DNA from 4 places in the Streptomyces sp. NPDC050674 genome. Region 4 is predicted to be linked to each of the others. Evidence: riboswitches for the same ligand, from Rfam matches in the RefSeq annotation. Region 4 holds a riboswitch; each other region holds the start of a gene.

What was found. Region 4 has a riboswitch for cyclic di-AMP ahead of AB0I06_RS02040 (peptidoglycan DD-metalloendopeptidase family protein). Riboswitches for the same ligand answer to the same signal wherever they lie in the genome.
Region 1: linked by a shared signal. The riboswitch ahead of AB0I06_RS16115 (transglycosylase family protein) and the one ahead of AB0I06_RS02040 (peptidoglycan DD-metalloendopeptidase family protein) in region 4 are both predicted to bind cyclic di-AMP.
Region 2: linked by a shared signal. The riboswitch ahead of AB0I06_RS28760 (M23 family metallopeptidase) and the one ahead of AB0I06_RS02040 (peptidoglycan DD-metalloendopeptidase family protein) in region 4 are both predicted to bind cyclic di-AMP.
Region 3: linked by a shared signal. The riboswitch ahead of AB0I06_RS11405 (NlpC/P60 family protein) and the one ahead of AB0I06_RS02040 (peptidoglycan DD-metalloendopeptidase family protein) in region 4 are both predicted to bind cyclic di-AMP.

The regions. Positions count from the first base shown of each region.
Region 1 is NZ_JBFAIG010000008.1:232,093-235,819, reverse strand. It holds gene eno (phosphopyruvate hydratase) at 1-1,004, opposite strand, end outside; gene AB0I06_RS16115 (transglycosylase family protein) at 1,268-1,975, opposite strand; cyclic di-AMP (ydaO/yuaA leader) riboswitch at 1,980-2,146, opposite strand; gene AB0I06_RS16110 (transglycosylase family protein) at 2,375-3,334, opposite strand; gene AB0I06_RS16105 (cytochrome P450) at 3,455-3,727, opposite strand, start outside.
Region 2 is NZ_JBFAIG010000020.1:112,451-116,177, reverse strand. It holds gene AB0I06_RS28765 (GntR family transcriptional regulator) at 1-591, opposite strand, end outside; gene AB0I06_RS28760 (M23 family metallopeptidase) at 780-1,568, opposite strand; cyclic di-AMP (ydaO/yuaA leader) riboswitch at 1,581-1,745, opposite strand; gene AB0I06_RS28755 (pitrilysin family protein) at 1,936-3,324, opposite strand; gene AB0I06_RS28750 (pitrilysin family protein) at 3,321-3,727, opposite strand, start outside.
Region 3 is NZ_JBFAIG010000005.1:236,190-239,916, reverse strand. It holds gene AB0I06_RS11410 (hypothetical protein) at 1-608, opposite strand, end outside; gene AB0I06_RS11405 (NlpC/P60 family protein) at 686-1,864, opposite strand; cyclic di-AMP (ydaO/yuaA leader) riboswitch at 1,872-2,045, opposite strand; gene pcrA (DNA helicase PcrA) at 2,371-3,727, shown strand, end outside.
Region 4 is NZ_JBFAIG010000001.1:490,233-493,959, forward strand. It holds gene AB0I06_RS02035 (DUF6250 domain-containing protein) at 1-626, opposite strand, end outside; gene AB0I06_RS02040 (peptidoglycan DD-metalloendopeptidase family protein) at 816-1,730, opposite strand; cyclic di-AMP (ydaO/yuaA leader) riboswitch at 1,735-1,896, opposite strand; gene AB0I06_RS02045 (alpha-galactosidase) at 2,208-3,727, opposite strand, start outside.

The sequences.
Region 1 (3,727 bases), on a different contig from region 4:
TTGACCAGGAGCGCGTTGGCCGCGCCCTCCTCGATGCCGCGGGCCAGGCGCTCGGGGTTGGTGACGAACAGGTCGTCGCCGACGAGCTGGACCTTGTCACCGAGCTTGTCGGTGATGGTCTTCCAGCCCTCCCAGTCGTCCTCGAACAGCGGGTCCTCGATGGACACGAGCGGGTACGCGTCGACGAGCTCCGCGTAGTACTCGGTCATCTCGGCCGCCGAGCGCTCCTTGCCCTCGAAGGTGTAGACGCCGTCCTTGTAGAACTCGGAGGCGGCGACGTCGAGCGCCAGGGCGATCTGCTCGCCGGGGGTGTACCCGGCTTCCTTGATCGCCTCGAGGATGAGGTCGAGGGCCTCGCGGTTGGAGCCGAGGTTCGGAGCGAAGCCGCCCTCGTCGCCGAGGCCGGTGGCCAGGCCCTTGGACTTCAGGACCTTCTTCAGCGTGTGGTAGACCTCGGCGCCCCAGCGCAGGGCCTCGGAGAAGGACTCCGCGCCGATCGGGGCGATCATGAACTCCTGGATGTCCACGTTGGAGTCGGCGTGCGAGCCGCCGTTCAGGATGTTCATCATCGGCACCGGCAGCAGGTGCGCGTTGGGGCCGCCCAGGTAGCGGAACAGCGGCAGGTCGCTGGCCTCGGAGGCGGCGTGGGCCACGGCGAGCGAGACGCCGAGGATGGCGTTGGCGCCGAGGGAGCCCTTGTTGTCGGTGGCGTCCAGGTCGAACATCGCCTGGTCGATCAGGCGCTGCTCGGTGGCGTCGTAGCCGACCAGCTCCGGGCCGATCTGCTCGATGACCGCGAGGACGGCCTTCTCCACACCCTTGCCGAGGTAGCGGTTCGAGTCGCCGTCGCGGAGCTCGATGGCCTCGAATGCGCCCGTGGAGGCGCCGGACGGGACGGCGGCACGACCGGTGCTGCCGTCGTCGAGGCCGACCTCGACCTCGACCGTGGGGTTGCCTCGGGAGTCCAGGATTTCCCGGGCTACGACGACGTCGATGGACGGCACGAGCATCTCCTTCTTGAATGTGACGCGGTGACGCGGGTCGCGTGGACCCGGCGGGGTGCGGGCCGTGGTGGCTCGCGACATGAGCCTAACCGGCTCCGGGCGATCGGCCACCGGGTCGCCCACCCCATGGACAGAACCGAGAGTAAATTGTTTCCGAACGGAACAAAGCCGGTTGCCGAAAAAACCCCGCCCCGGTGCGCACGGGGGATGGCGCACCGGGGCGGGGAGTCCGTGGGCCCCGGGGGGCCCGGAGGGGCCGCTGCCTACTTCAGGTGCAGCTGCTGGCCCGGGTAGATGAGGTTGGCGTCCTCGACGATGTCCTTGTTCAGCTCGAAGAGCTTCTCCCAGCCGCCCTTGACCTTCTTGTCCGCGGCGATCGAGCTGAGGGTGTCGCCCTCGACGACCTTGTACTCGCCGTCGCCCTTCTTGACCTTCTTGCCGGTCGGGGTGGTGACGGTCTTCTTGGCGGCCGGGCGGTCCTCGGAGCGGGAGGCCGGCTGCTGCTCGGTCTTGCGGGTCTCGGTGCTCTGCTGGCTCTGCTGGCTCTGCTGCTGCGTGGAGCTGCCGGAGTCGCTCGAGGAGCCGCCGCCGGTGTAGCCGGCACCCGACAGGCCCTTGCCGCAGACCGGCCAGGCACCCTTGCCCTGGCTCGCCAGGACCTTCTCGGCGACCTGGATCTGCTGGTCCTTGCTGGCCTGGTCGGCGGTCGAGGCGTACTGCGTGCCGCCGTACGCGGCCCAAGTGGAGGCGGAGAACTGCAGACCGCCGTAGTAGCCGTTGCCGGTATTGATGGACCAGTTGCCGCCGGACTCGCACTGGGCGACGGCGTCCCACTCGGAGGCGGTGGCGGCGGAGGCGTTGCCGGCCGCCATCAGCGGGGCGGCGATGGCGACACCGGTGACACCGGCGAGCGCGGCGGCGCGGGTGGCCTTGGACGGACGACGGTGCTTGCCCTTGGCGGAAAACAGCATGAATCGATCCCCTCACCGACGCCTGCGAGGTGAGCTGTCGGGTTCGGGCCGGTTGAGTTGCCCGGCCGCGTCCCTCACGGGACACGGCTTCACCCCAAGCCCTTCCGGCACAACCGGCCGGTCGGGCACCTACCTTGGGTCCCCCGCTCCTGCCTACGGCGCTTGACGCGACGACTGTTCCCGGGCGGCCGCTGGCAGGATTCGGCGTTGCGGCAGCCGGGGCTCGTGGTGACGAGCGATCACGACCGTAGACACGCGATCCGCCGAATTTCAAAGACGATCAGGGCTTCTGAGATCTATCTCTCACCGGCCTTATACGGGACATTCGGCGCGAAACATGACGTGAACTCACCCGGTTTAGGGGTGACTTCGACCGCCGTTTCCGCACTGCCCGGACGGCTACCCCTCGTCCGCTTCGACCCCTGTGGTGAGCTTCTGACCGGGGAGGATGAGGTTCGGGTCGGTACCGACCGTCTGCTCGTTGTCGTCGTAGAGGGAGTGCCATCCACCGTCGACGTCAAGGGAGTCGGCGATGGACCAGAGGCTGTCGCCGACGCCGACGATGTAGGAACCCTGGGAGGCGTCACCGCCGCGCGAGGCGTGGCGGCCCGAGGACGCGCCCTCACGGCCGCTCGCGGACGCGGAGTCCTCCTCGGCGCCGGGGCCGCGGTGACGGCCGGAGCCGGTGCCCGCCGGGGCCGAGGACGCGTCACCCTGAGGCGAGTTGGCGGACTCACCGCCCTCACCGGAGCCGGAGCTGCCGGACTTCTCGCCCCGCTCCTGCTTCTCGTCCCGCTCCTGGGAGGTGGAATCGGACGACTTGTCGGACTTGCTGGTTTCGTCCTTCTCGGTCGACCGTGCGTCGGGCGACGACGACGGGCTCGAGGACGGCTCCGGAGAAGGGGACGCGTCAGGGCCGTCGAGCAGACCGGGTGAGTCCACCTCACCGGATGCCCCGGACGAGCCGGACGTGTCCGACCCCTTGCCCTGCTCGAGGCCCGAGAGCAGTCCGCAGGTGCGCCACGCGCCGACCCCCTGGTCGGCGAGGACTCTCTCGGCCACGGATATCTGCTGGGAGCGACTGGCCAGGTCGGCACTCGCGGCGTAGTCGAGACCGCCGTACTTCTCCCAGTCCTCCTGGGACAACTGCAGGCCGCCGTAATAGCCGTTGCCGCTGTTCTGGCTCCACGCGCCGCCGGTCTCGCAGTCCGCGACCCGGTCCCAGGTCGTGCCGTCGGCCGCGCTGGCGCCGGAGGCCCCGAGGAGGGGGATCGCGATGGCGGAGCCGGTCACTCCGGCCGCCACGAGGAGAGCCGGAGCCTGACGGGGGCGGCGGTGCCGACCGTTCCCGGAGAGCATACGGAGACCTTTCGCGAGACAGCAGTGACCGGCGGCCGGAATCCCGGGCCGCATTGATGGGTGAACGTATCGGCAGACGATCACTTGTCACAAGTTCATGCCGCGCAGATCACGTGAAGATCACAGCTCTGATGTTTCGTCACGTCCGGCCGGTGCGAACTCCACCGGCAGCGTGCGCAGCCCCCGCATGATGAGGCCGCCGCGCCACCGCAGCTCGGCCGGGTCCGCCGCCAGCCGGAGGTCCGGGAGGCGGGTGAGGAGGGTGGCGAGCGCGGTCTGGCCCTCCAGGCGGGCGAGCGGGGCACCGAGGCAGTAGTGGATGCCGTGGCCGTACCCGAGGTGCTGGTTGTCGCGGCGGGCGAGGTCCAGCGCGTCCGGGTCGGCGAACCGCTC
Region 2 (3,727 bases), on a different contig from region 4:
CTCGGTGTGCAGCGCCGTGACCGCCCGCGCGCGCTCGCCGTCGCCGCGCGCCACCGCGTCCACGATCGCGCCGTGCTCCGCCCAGGACTCCACCGGACTCAGCGGCGCGTCCACGGCGTACATCCAGGCGATCTTGTGGCGGAGCTGGGTGAGCATCGAGGTCAGCGCGGGACTCCCGGAGGCCTGGGCGAGCGTCTCGTGGAACCAGCCGCCCAAGGAACGCAGGTCGTCGCTGTTGCCCCGGCGGGCCCGCTCCTGGCCCAGCCTGACCAGCCCCCGCAGGACCTTCAGATGCCCCTCGGTGCGGCGCTGGGCGGCCCGTGCGGCGCCGAGCGGCTCCAGCAGCAGCCGCATCTCCAGCAGGTCGGCGGCCTCCTGCTCGGTGGGTTCGGCCACGCACGCGCCCGCGTGCCGCCGGGTCACCACGAAGCCCTCGGCCTCCAGGGTGCGCAGCGCCTCCCGCACGGGGACCCGCGAGACGCCGTAGCGGCGCGCGAGGAGTTCTTCGGTGAGCCGGCTGCCGCGCGCGTGGACACCGGCGACGATGTCGTCCCGGATGGCCGTGCACACCGAGTGCGCGGGAATACGCATGACCGACCTCCGCTTAATCCCCGTGAAACGCCGGCGAGCGGCGCGTGTTCCGTGACTCTATTGCAATGAGCCGGAATTTCCGACGGCAAGCGGGAATCCATGAATATTTTTTGGACACTCCGCCGCCGTGAACGCCGAAAGCCCCGGCTCGGGGAGCCGGGGCTTCGGGGAGAGCGACGAGGTGCCGGTCAGACGTTCACGCCGTGCGAGCGCAGGTAGGCGACCGGGTCGATGTCCGAGCCGTACTCGGGGCTCGTGCGGGCCTCGAAGTGCAGGTGCGGACCGGTGACGTTGCCGGTCGCGCCGGACAGGCCGATCTGCTGGCCCGGGGTGACCTGCTGGCCGACCGAGACGCCGATGGAGGACAGGTGGCCGTACTGCGTGTACGTCCCGTCGTGCATCTTGATCACGATCTGGTTGCCGTAGGAGCCGCCCCAGCCGGCCTCGACGACGGTGCCCGCGCCGACCGCGTGGACGGAGGTGCCGGTGGCGGCGTGGAAGTCGACGCCGGTGTGGCTGCCGGAGGACCACAGGCCGCTGCTCGCCTTGTAGCCGGTGGAGACGTACGAGCCGGAGATCGGGGCCACGAAGGCGTTGAGGCGCTTGCGCTCGGCCTCGCGGGCGGCGCGCTCCTTGGCCTCGCGGGCCTTCTCGGCGGCTTCCTTGGCCTCCTGGGCGGCCTCGGCGGCACGCTTGCGGGCGGCCTCCTCGGCCTTCTGCTTGGCGGCGGCCTCGTCGGCGGCCTGCTGCTGCGCGATGGCCTGGGCGTCGATCTGCTGGGCCACGGTGTCGCCCATGGTGACGACCGGGGTGAGACCCGTCTGCTCGGCGGTGGGCTCGGCGGCGAAGGCAGCGGGGGCCGCCACGGTGCCGATCACGCCGGTGGTGGCGAGGGCCGCGACGCCCGCCGCGCGGGCGGTGCCGCGCTGGATCCTGCTGGGACGACGGTGCTTGCCGGTGGCGCGAGTGAACGCCATGAAGTGGCTGGTCCTTTCCTTCCCTCTCGCCTACCGGGTTAGCTGACGGGTTCGGAGCAGGAAGGTCTCCTACGGACTCCCTCGCCACGGGCGCGGGCGTCCGATTCACCCCAGGGACTGCGATGGGTCCCCGGCTCCCCTGGCTCGCGCCGTACGGGGACTCGGCGATGACTGTCCGGTGCCGCGGGTGCGGCGCACTGCCTGACGAACAGCCCGGATGACGCTAAGCGGCGTCACTTTCAATTCCCAAATGAATCCCGGCTTTTGTAGCGCATCCCACAGGGCAGACAGGCAACCTCCGTATCAATTCGGGCATAAAGGGGCCCTGGTGCCTTCGAAGACGACCAGGGCCCCTGAGCGCGTGCCGCTACTCGGCGGCGACGACGGTGACTTCGCCGATGCCGAGGGCCTCGACGGGTGCCTTGATCTGCGCCGCGTCACCGACGAGAACGGTCACCAGACGGTCCACCGGGAAGGCGCTCACGGCCGCCGCGGTGGCCTCCACGGTGCCGGTGGCCGCGAGCTGCCGGTACAGGGTGGCCTGGTAGTCGTCGGGCAGGTGCTGCTCGACCTGGTCGGCCAGCGTGCTCGCGACGGCCGCCGCCGTCTCGTACTTCAGCGGCGCCACGCCGACCAGGTTCTGCACGGCGACGTCCCGCTCGGCGTCGGTCAGCCCCTCGGCGGAGAGGGTGCGCAGCACCGTCCAGAGGTCCTCCAGGGCGGGGCCGGTGTTGGGCGTGTCCACGGAACCGCTGATGGCGAGCATCGCGGCACCGGTGCCGTCCGGCGCGGACCTGAGGACCTGGCCGAACGCCCGCACGCCGTAGGTGTAGCCCTTCTCCTCGCGCAGGACGCGGTCCAGGCGGGAGGTGAGGGTGCCGCCCAGGCAGTACGTGCCGAGCACCTGCGCGGGCCACACGCGGTCGTGCCGGTCCGGGCCGACACGGCCGATCAGCAACTGCGTCTGGACGGCGCCCGGGCGGTCCACGATGACGACCCGGCCGGTGTCGTCGGCGGTCACCGGCGGCACCGGGCGCGGCTCGGCCGAGGAGCCCGTCCAGGCGCCCAGGGTCTCCCCGAGCAGGGCGTCGAGGTCGATGCCGGTCAGGTCGCCGACGACCACCACGGTGGCCGTGGCGGGGCGGACGTGCTTCTCGTAGAAGCCGCGCACGGCCGCGGAGTCGATCGTCGCGACCGTCTCCTCGGTGCCCTGCCGGGGCCGCGACATGCGCGAGCCCGCCGGGAACAGCTCCCTGGAGAGCTCCTTGGCGGCGCGGCGGGAGGGGTTGGCCAGCTCGTGCGGGATCTCGTCGAGGCGGTTGCGGACCAGCCGCTCGACCTCGCTGTCGGCGAACGCGGGCGCCCTCAGGGCGTCGGCGATCAGGTTCAGTCCCTTGGCGAGCCGGGAGGCGGGCACCTCCAGGCTGAGCCGGACGCCCGGGTGGTCGGCGTGGGCGTCGAGGGTGGCTCCGGCGCGCTCCAGCTCGGCGGCGAAGTCCTCGGCGGAGTGCTTGTCGGTGCCCTCGGAGAAGGCCCGGGCCATGATCGTGGCCACACCGTCGAGGCCGGCCGGCTCGGCGTCCAGGGGGGCGTCCAGCAGCACCTCCACCGCGACGACCTGCTGACCGGGGCGGTGGCAGCGCAGCACCGTCAGGCCGTTGCCGAGCGTGCCGCGCTCGGGGGCCGGGAAGGCCCAGGGGCGCGCCTCGCCCGCCTGCGGCCGGGGGTGGAAGTCCATCGTGGCGAGCTCGGTCACTTGGCCGCCTCCTCGTTCTCGTCGCCGGCCGCGGCTGCGGTGTCGTCGGTCTCGTCGGTCTCGTCGGCGACGGGCTCGTAGACGAGCACCGCGCGGTTGTCGGGGCGCAGGCGGGCCTTGGCGGCCTCCTGGACCTCCTCCGCCGTGATCTCCAGGACGCGGTTGACGGCGGTCAGGGCGAGCTGCGGGTCGCCGAACAGCACGGTGTACCGGCACAGTTCGTCGGCGCGGCCCGCGACCGTGCCGAGGCGGTCCAGCCACTCGCGCTCCAACTGGGCCTGGGCGCGCTCCATCTCCTCGGCCGTGGGGCCCTCCTCGGCGAACCGGGCGAGCTCCTCGTCGATGGCGCTCTCGATGACCGGGACCTCCACGTCACCGGACGTCTTCACGTCCAGCCACCCCA
Region 3 (3,727 bases), on a different contig from region 4:
TACATGCGGGCGCTGTCGGCGCTGATCAGACGTGCCCCGGCCAGCGCCGACAGGGCGAGCGCCCCGGCCGCGAGCCAGTGGTCCCCGCGCCCCTCGGTCACCTCCCGCGGCGGGAAGCGCAGCAGCGCGAAGCAGTAGAGCACCAGCCCCGGCCAGAACAGCACCATGGCCGCGTGGGCGAGCCAGGCGGCCGACTCGGCCGCGGCGAGCGTGGCGCCGAGCACGGCCAGCCCCTGGGTGGCCGCACACCGCAGGAACACCGTGCCGCGGCGCTCCGGGTTCGCCGCGACGAGCAGCGCCGCCCACAGCAGGGCCGCGAGCGCCAGCAGCGCCGCGGCCGACCGCTGCCAGCCGGCCGCGCAGAAGCCGGTGCCGATCAGGGCGGTCGCCGCCGTAAAGGTGAGCGCGGTCGGCGTCTGCGCCGGCCACCGCGGCCGCGAGGGCCGCAGCACGGCGTACGCGACCGCCCCGGCCCAGGCCGCGCAGGCCGGGACGAGGGCGACACGGGAGAGGGTCTCGTACCCCGCCGAGTCGAGACCGACCGCCAGGGCGCCGGTCGTCAGCGCGTACATCGCGCACAGGGCGGCGGACAGGGGGAGACCGGGCATGGCGCCGATGCTAGGCAGCGCCGTGCGCGCGGGGAGAGGGGCACGCGCGCGTGCCCCTCAAAATCGGACCAAGACCGTCAGGCCGGACGCACCACGCTGTGGATCGCCGACTCGCCGTCGTAGTAGATCGACTCCTCGCGCACGTACGTGCCGGGCTTCGGGGCGTGGATCATCATGCCGTTGCCGATGTAGATCCCGACATGGGTGACGTCGTCGTAGAAGAACACCAGGTCACCGGGCTGGGCCTGGGAGAGCGGGACCGTGGTGCCGGCGTTCACCTGGTCGTAGGTGGTGCGCGGCAGGGTGACGGACGCGGCCTTCCAGGCGGCCTGGGTGAGTCCGGAGCAGTCGTAGGAGCCCGGGCCGACGGCGCCCCACACGTACGGCTTGCCGATCTGGGCACGGGCGAAGGCGAGCGCCTTGTCGGCCTTGGTGGCGTACGAGGAGTCGGCCGGGACGGTCACGGAGGACGAGCCGGAGCCCGTGGACCCCGAGGCGGAGGACCCGCCCTCCCGCTGCCCCGCCGCCTGGTCCTGCGCCGTCTGCCGGGCGGCCTGCTGCCGGGCCAGCTCGTCGGCCTTGCGGGCGGCCTCCTCCCGCTTCTCCCGCTCGATCGCCGCGAGCCGGGCCTTCTCCTCGGCGGTCAGCCGGGACATCAGCTCGCGGGCGTCGGCCAGCTTGCGCTGGACGGTGGCCTTGGCTGCCTTCAGGTCGCCCTGCGACTCGGTGAGCGTCTCGAGGCTCTCGGTCGCCTCCTGGCGCTTCTTCATCGTCTCGGACTGCTGCGTGACGTAGTCGTCGACCGCGACCTTCTGACGGCCCGTCATCCGGTCCATCAGCTGGGTCTGGTCGAAGTAGTCCTGCGGGGTGTCCGCGAGCAGGAACGTGGCCGTGTCCGGGGCGGCGGCGCCGGTGCGGTACTGGGCGGAGGCGAAGGAACCCAGCTCCTCACGCGCCTCGTTGAGCTTCTGGGTGCGCTGGGCGACGTCGTCCAGGAGGGTGTCGACGCGCTTGCGCTGCTTCGAGGTCTTCTCCTTGGCCGCGTTGTACTTCTCGGTGGCCGACTCGGCCTGGCGGTACAGGTCGCCGACCTTCTTCTCGACGTCCTCCAGGCTGGGCTTGTCGTCGGCCTCGGGGGTGGCGTTGGCCGACTGGGACAGCAGGGCCACGGAGGTGAGGGCCGCCGTTGCGAGGGCGGGGGTCCGTATGCCTGCCACGCGCGTACCCGTAGGACGCGACTTGCGGTGCGACGCCAAGGGAGGCGACTCCTTCCACGTTCCGCCTACCGGGTTAGCTGTCGGGTTCGGGCGGATGGTTCGGAAGGGTTGCCCTACGGCCTTCTCCGCACAGGGAGTCGGGCCGATTCACCCCAGGTTCACGGTTGGGTCCCCGGCTCCGGCTGCCGCTGCGGCACACCGGACTCGGCGGAGGCCGCGCGGCCCGGCGACGTTCGCCGGTGGGGGTCATGCGGCCTGATCGCACCGTAGCCAATTCGTGTGGCCCTTGTGAAGGTTGATGGGTGATATGCCCGATACATTTTCGTGACCTTACTCATGAGCGTTGCGGAGAGTGAACGATCCGGGGCGGTTGATCACGACATGTCCACGAATGAGGAGGGTGTAGCAGGCCGTCACCGGCCGGTCATGGAGGGCGACAATGCGCCGCCGGACGGTCGATCCGCGGCCGGGTGCGCGGCGAGGTTCCGGCGATGTTCTCGGGGCGGCGGCGTGCTGTCAGTGGGGCGCCCTAGACTCGGAGAGCGATGAGCAGCCTCTTTGACGACAGCTTCCTGGCGGACCTCCAGGCCCGGCGGGGCCCCGCGGACGAGCCCCCGCCGCCGCCCGAGGACGATCACGTTCCGGAGTCGATCCCGGACGATCTGTTCGGCGGGAAGTTCGACGCGCCGCCGGACCACGACCCCTACTACCGGGACGGCGCCCCCCGCCCGGTGGTGGACACCGCCACCCTCCTGGAGGGGCTGAACGACAACCAGCGCGCCGCCGTCGTCCATTCCGGCTCCCCGCTGCTCATCGTGGCCGGCGCAGGCTCCGGCAAGACCCGTGTGCTCACGCACCGCATCGCCCACCTGCTCGCCGAGCGGGACGTGCACCCCGGCCAGATCCTCGCGATCACCTTCACCAACAAGGCCGCCGGTGAGATGAAGGAGCGCGTCGAGCAACTGGTCGGCCCGCGCGCGAACGCCATGTGGGTCATGACCTTCCACAGCGCGTGCGTGCGCATCCTCCGGCGCGAGAGCAAGAGGCTCGGCTTCACCTCGTCGTTCTCGATCTACGACGCCGCCGACTCCAAGCGGCTGATGGCCCTGGTCTGCCGCGACCTGGACCTCGACCCCAAGCGCTTCCCGCCGAAGTCCTTCAGCGCCAAGATCAGCAACCTGAAGAACGAGCTGATCGACGAGGAGGACTTCGCCGCCCAGGCCACTGGGGGCACCTCCCAGACGGAGTCTGGGGGAGGGTTCGAGAAGACCCTCGCCCAGGCCTACGCGATGTACCAGTCGCGGCTGCGCGAGGCGAACGCACTCGACTTCGACGACCTGATCATGACGACGGTCAACCTGCTGCGCGCCTTCCCGGACGTCGCCGAGCACTACCGCCGCCGCTTCCGGCACGTCCTGGTCGACGAGTACCAGGACACCAACCACGCCCAGTACGCCCTGGTCCGCGAGCTCGTCGGCACCGCTGAGCACCCGGTCGACGTACCGCCCGAGGCCGAGGTCCCGCCCGCCGAGCTGTGCGTGGTGGGCGACGCCGACCAGTCGATCTACGCCTTCCGCGGCGCGACGATCCGCAACATCCTCCAGTTCGAGGAGGACTACCCGGACGCCACGACGATCCTGCTCGAGCAGAACTACCGCTCCACGCAGACCATCCTCAGCGCGGCCAACGCGGTCATCGAGCGCAACGAGTCCCGCCGTCCCAAGAACCTGTGGACCAACGCGGGCGCCGGTGCCCGGATCACCGGCTACGTCGCCGACACCGAGCACGACGAGGCCCAGTTCGTCGCCGACGAGATAGACCGCCTCACGGACGCGGGCGAGGCCAAGGCCGGCGACGTCGCCGTCTTCTACCGCACCAACGCCCAGTCCCGTGTCTTCGAAG
Region 4 (3,727 bases):
CCCGTGTAGGGCTGCGGGTCGGTGTGGTCGAAGACGAGCCGCCCGTTGTTCCACCATTGGACCGTGGAGCCGTCGGAGACGATCCGGACCCGGTTCGGCTCGTTCGCGGCCAGCAGCGGCTCGGTGCAGTCGAGGACCAGGGGCCGCACGCCGGGCTGGCCGACGTAACGGCGCAGCCGGGTCGTGGTGTTGTAGTTGGCGCCGTAGCCCGCGTAGTAGGTCGTGAGGTGGTCGTACTCGTCGAGGGCGCCGCCGCGCGGAGTCGCGAAGAGGTCGCCCGGAGAGCGGACGTCGGTCGCGTTCCAGAAGTTGTTGAGGTCCGAGACCCGGTCGTTGGCCCCGCCCTCGGAGACCGGGGTGGCGGTGTACTCCAGCAGGTACGGCCCTTCGAGTCGCCGCCTGAACCACACGGTGGCACCGCTCGGCACGTCGATCTCCAGGACGCCGCGGGAGGCGGTGACGGTGCCGCCGTCCTGGAGTTCGGTCGCCCACTGCCCGAGGCCGTGGCAGAAGTCGTCGCGGGCGACGAGGCGGCGGGGCGCGGCGTGCGCGGGCGCCGTCGGCGAGAGGACCGCGTACGCGGCTCCGGCGGCCAGGGCTGCGAACGCTCTGCGGGTGGTCGGCACGGGACACAGCTCCTCGGGATCCGCCGGGAAGGCTCTGGAAAGCGCTTGCACTCCGGACGGGATCACTCTGTCCCAACTGCCGCCGCCTGTCGATCCCTTGATGCGCCATCGGCCGCACACGCCGAAGGCCGGACCCGGGGTCGGGGTCCGGCCTTCACAGGCGTGTCAGGCGGGTGGTCGTGCGGTCGGTCAGCCGACGGAGACGCCGTGCGAGCGCAGGTAGGCGACCGGGTCCACGTCCGAGCCGTAGTCCGGCGTGGTGCGGATCTCGAAGTGCAGGTGCGGTCCGGTCACGTTGCCGGTCGCACCCGACAGGCCGACCTGCTGCCCGGCGGTCACGGTCTGGCCGGCCGAGACGGACAGCTGGGACAGGTGGGCGTACTGGGCGTAGAAGCCGTCGGCGAGCTTGATGACGACCTGGTTGCCGTAGGCGCCGCCCCAGCCGGCGGAGACGACCGTGCCCGCGCCGACGGCCTTGAGGGAGGTGCCGGTCGGGACGACGAAGTCGACACCGGTGTGGTAGCCGCTGGACCACATGCTGCCGGACATGTGGTACGGGGTGCCGATGGTGGCGCCGTTCACCGGGAGGGTGTAGCCGCTGGAGTTGCTCTGCGCGGCGGGCTCGGCGGCGGCCGGCTTGGCGGCGGTCTCCGCCTTCGGTGCCGGGTCGGCGGCGGACTGCTCGGGGGCCGAGGCCTTGGGCGTCGAAGGGGCGGACGGCTTCGGCGCGCTCGCCGCCTTCTTGCCGATCGACAGCTTCAGGCCCGGGTGGATCAGCGACGGGTCGGAACCGACGGCGTCACGGTTGTCGGCGTAGAGCTTCTTCCAGCCGCCGCTGACGTGCTGGTCGGCCGCGATCTTCGCGAGGTAGTCGCCGGCCTTCACGGTGTAGACGCGGGAGCCGGTGGCGTTTTCGGCGGCCTTCTTCTCAGCGGCCGGGGCCGACTGGACGGCCTTTTCCGGAGCCGACTGCGGGGTGGCGGCGTGGGCGCCGGCGGCCCCCATGAGCGGGAGGGCGAGGGCGGCCCCGCCGGTTCCGGCGACGGCGATGGAGCGGGTGAAACGCTGGGTCTTGGGGCGGCGGTGCTTACCCTTCGCGGGCATGGCGAATTCCTCTCCGTCGCCTGCGAGGTGAGCTGTCGGGTGCGAGCTGGAGATGCCCGGCCGCGCCGAGGCGTGGCTTAACCCCAAGCCGTTCCGGGAACCGGAACAGGCGTCTTACCTGTGGGTCCCCCGCTCCTGCCGTACGTCGGGTCAGTGTGTGCGGGCTCCGGGCGGCGGCAGGATTAGGCGTCCGTCCGGATTGGTGTGGAACGTAAGCGACCAAGACGCAATAGGACAAGCTTGCGGTTGCCCGCGACGGTGCTCCCCTCACCGCGCCGACACATTCCGCCGTCACCGAGCGTGGATTACCGATCTCCCGCTTTGCTCAATAACCCTGCGCATTGCCGGAATTACGTGAACATGGCGACAACACATCGTCACGAATATGACGATGGTCACGCGCCCCGACCTCATCTCCTTTACGATCGGGGCACGTTATCCCCTTAACTACCTAAGCGCCCTATTCGGACAGAAGGGCTACTTCCGCTTAAGGCGGACGACGGTGGCGTCGAGATCCCCGCCCAGGCCGACCCGGAGTCCGTGATGGAGCAGCAGGGCACCTCGGTGAACTTCGCCCGTTTCGAGGCATTCGTACTCCGCTGCCGGATCGAGGCCGCGCAGCCGGAGTGCCGGGACGGGCTCGCCGTAGCGCTGCGCCTGGAGCCAGGCGAGCACGACGGTCTCCTCGCCGAGGACGTACTGCACGGCGCTCAGTCCGCCCTCCGGGGGGCGCAGCCGGTACAGGTCGCCGCGTTGCACCACGGGCCGGATCTCCTTGTAGAGCCCGACCCACTCCGCCGCCTCGGCCAGCTCCTCGGCCGTCCACTTCGTGAGGTCGCCGCCGACCCCGAGCACCCCGGCCATGGCACTGACGAACCGGAACCGCAGCGAGCTGGCCCGGTGGTTGAGCATGGCGTTCGGACTGTCGGTGACCCAGGCGGCCATGACCCGGGGCGGATGGATCTGGCTGAAGCCGTGCTGGATGGCGAGCCGGTCCAGGGGGTCGGTGTTGTCGGAGGTCCACACCTGGTCCGTGCGGCCCAGCACGCCGAGGTCGATCCGGCCGCCGCCACCCGAGCAGGACTCGAAGGCCACACCCGGGTGGGCGGCCCGCAGCCGGTCCAGCAGGGCGTACAGGCCGCGCACGTGGTCGACCCACAGCCGCTGCGGGTAGGGGTCGTCGGGCCAGCCGGCATCGGTGAAGCAGCGGTTGAAGTCCCACTTCACGTAGTCGATCGGCGCGCTGGAGAGGAGCCCGTCGAGCTGCTCCCACAGGTACTCCCGGACATCCTCTCGCGCGAGGTTGAGGACGAGCTGATTGCGGAACTCCGTCCGCTTTCGCCCTGTTTGGTACTGCACCCAGTCGGGGTGCGCGCGGTACAGATCGCTGTCCGGGTTGACCATCTCGGGCTCGACCCAGATGCCGAACCGCATGCCGAGTCCGCGCACATGATCGGCGAGCGGCTTCAGCCCGCCCGGGAAGCGGTCGGGGTTGGGAGTCCAGTCGCCGAGCCCGGCCCGGTCACTGGTGCGCGCCCCGAACCAGCCGTCGTCGACCACGAACAGCTCGACGCCCATGGCGGCGGCCCGCTCGGCGAGCGCCCGCTGCTGCTCCTCGGAGATGTCGAACTCGGTGGCCTCCCAGGAGTTGAACAGCACCGGCCGGTCCTGCCCGGCGTCCGGGATCACATAGGCGCGCTGGTAGGCGTGCCAGGCCCGGCTCGCCCCGCCGAAACCACCGTCGCTCCAGAGGCCGGCGAAGACGGGGGTGGTGTACGACTCACCCGCGTCCAGCGTCAGCAGGCCCGAGTCGTCGTAGCCGGCGCCGCCGGTGATCTGCACGCGCGCGTCGGGGAGCTGGGCCACGGCGATCCGCCAGGAGCCGGACCAGCCGAGGGCGCAGCCGTACACCTCGCCGTGCTCCTCGGTGGCGTCGGTGTCGAGGGCGACCCAGGGCAGGTGCTGGTGGGAGGTGTGGCCGCGGCGGCTGCCGATGA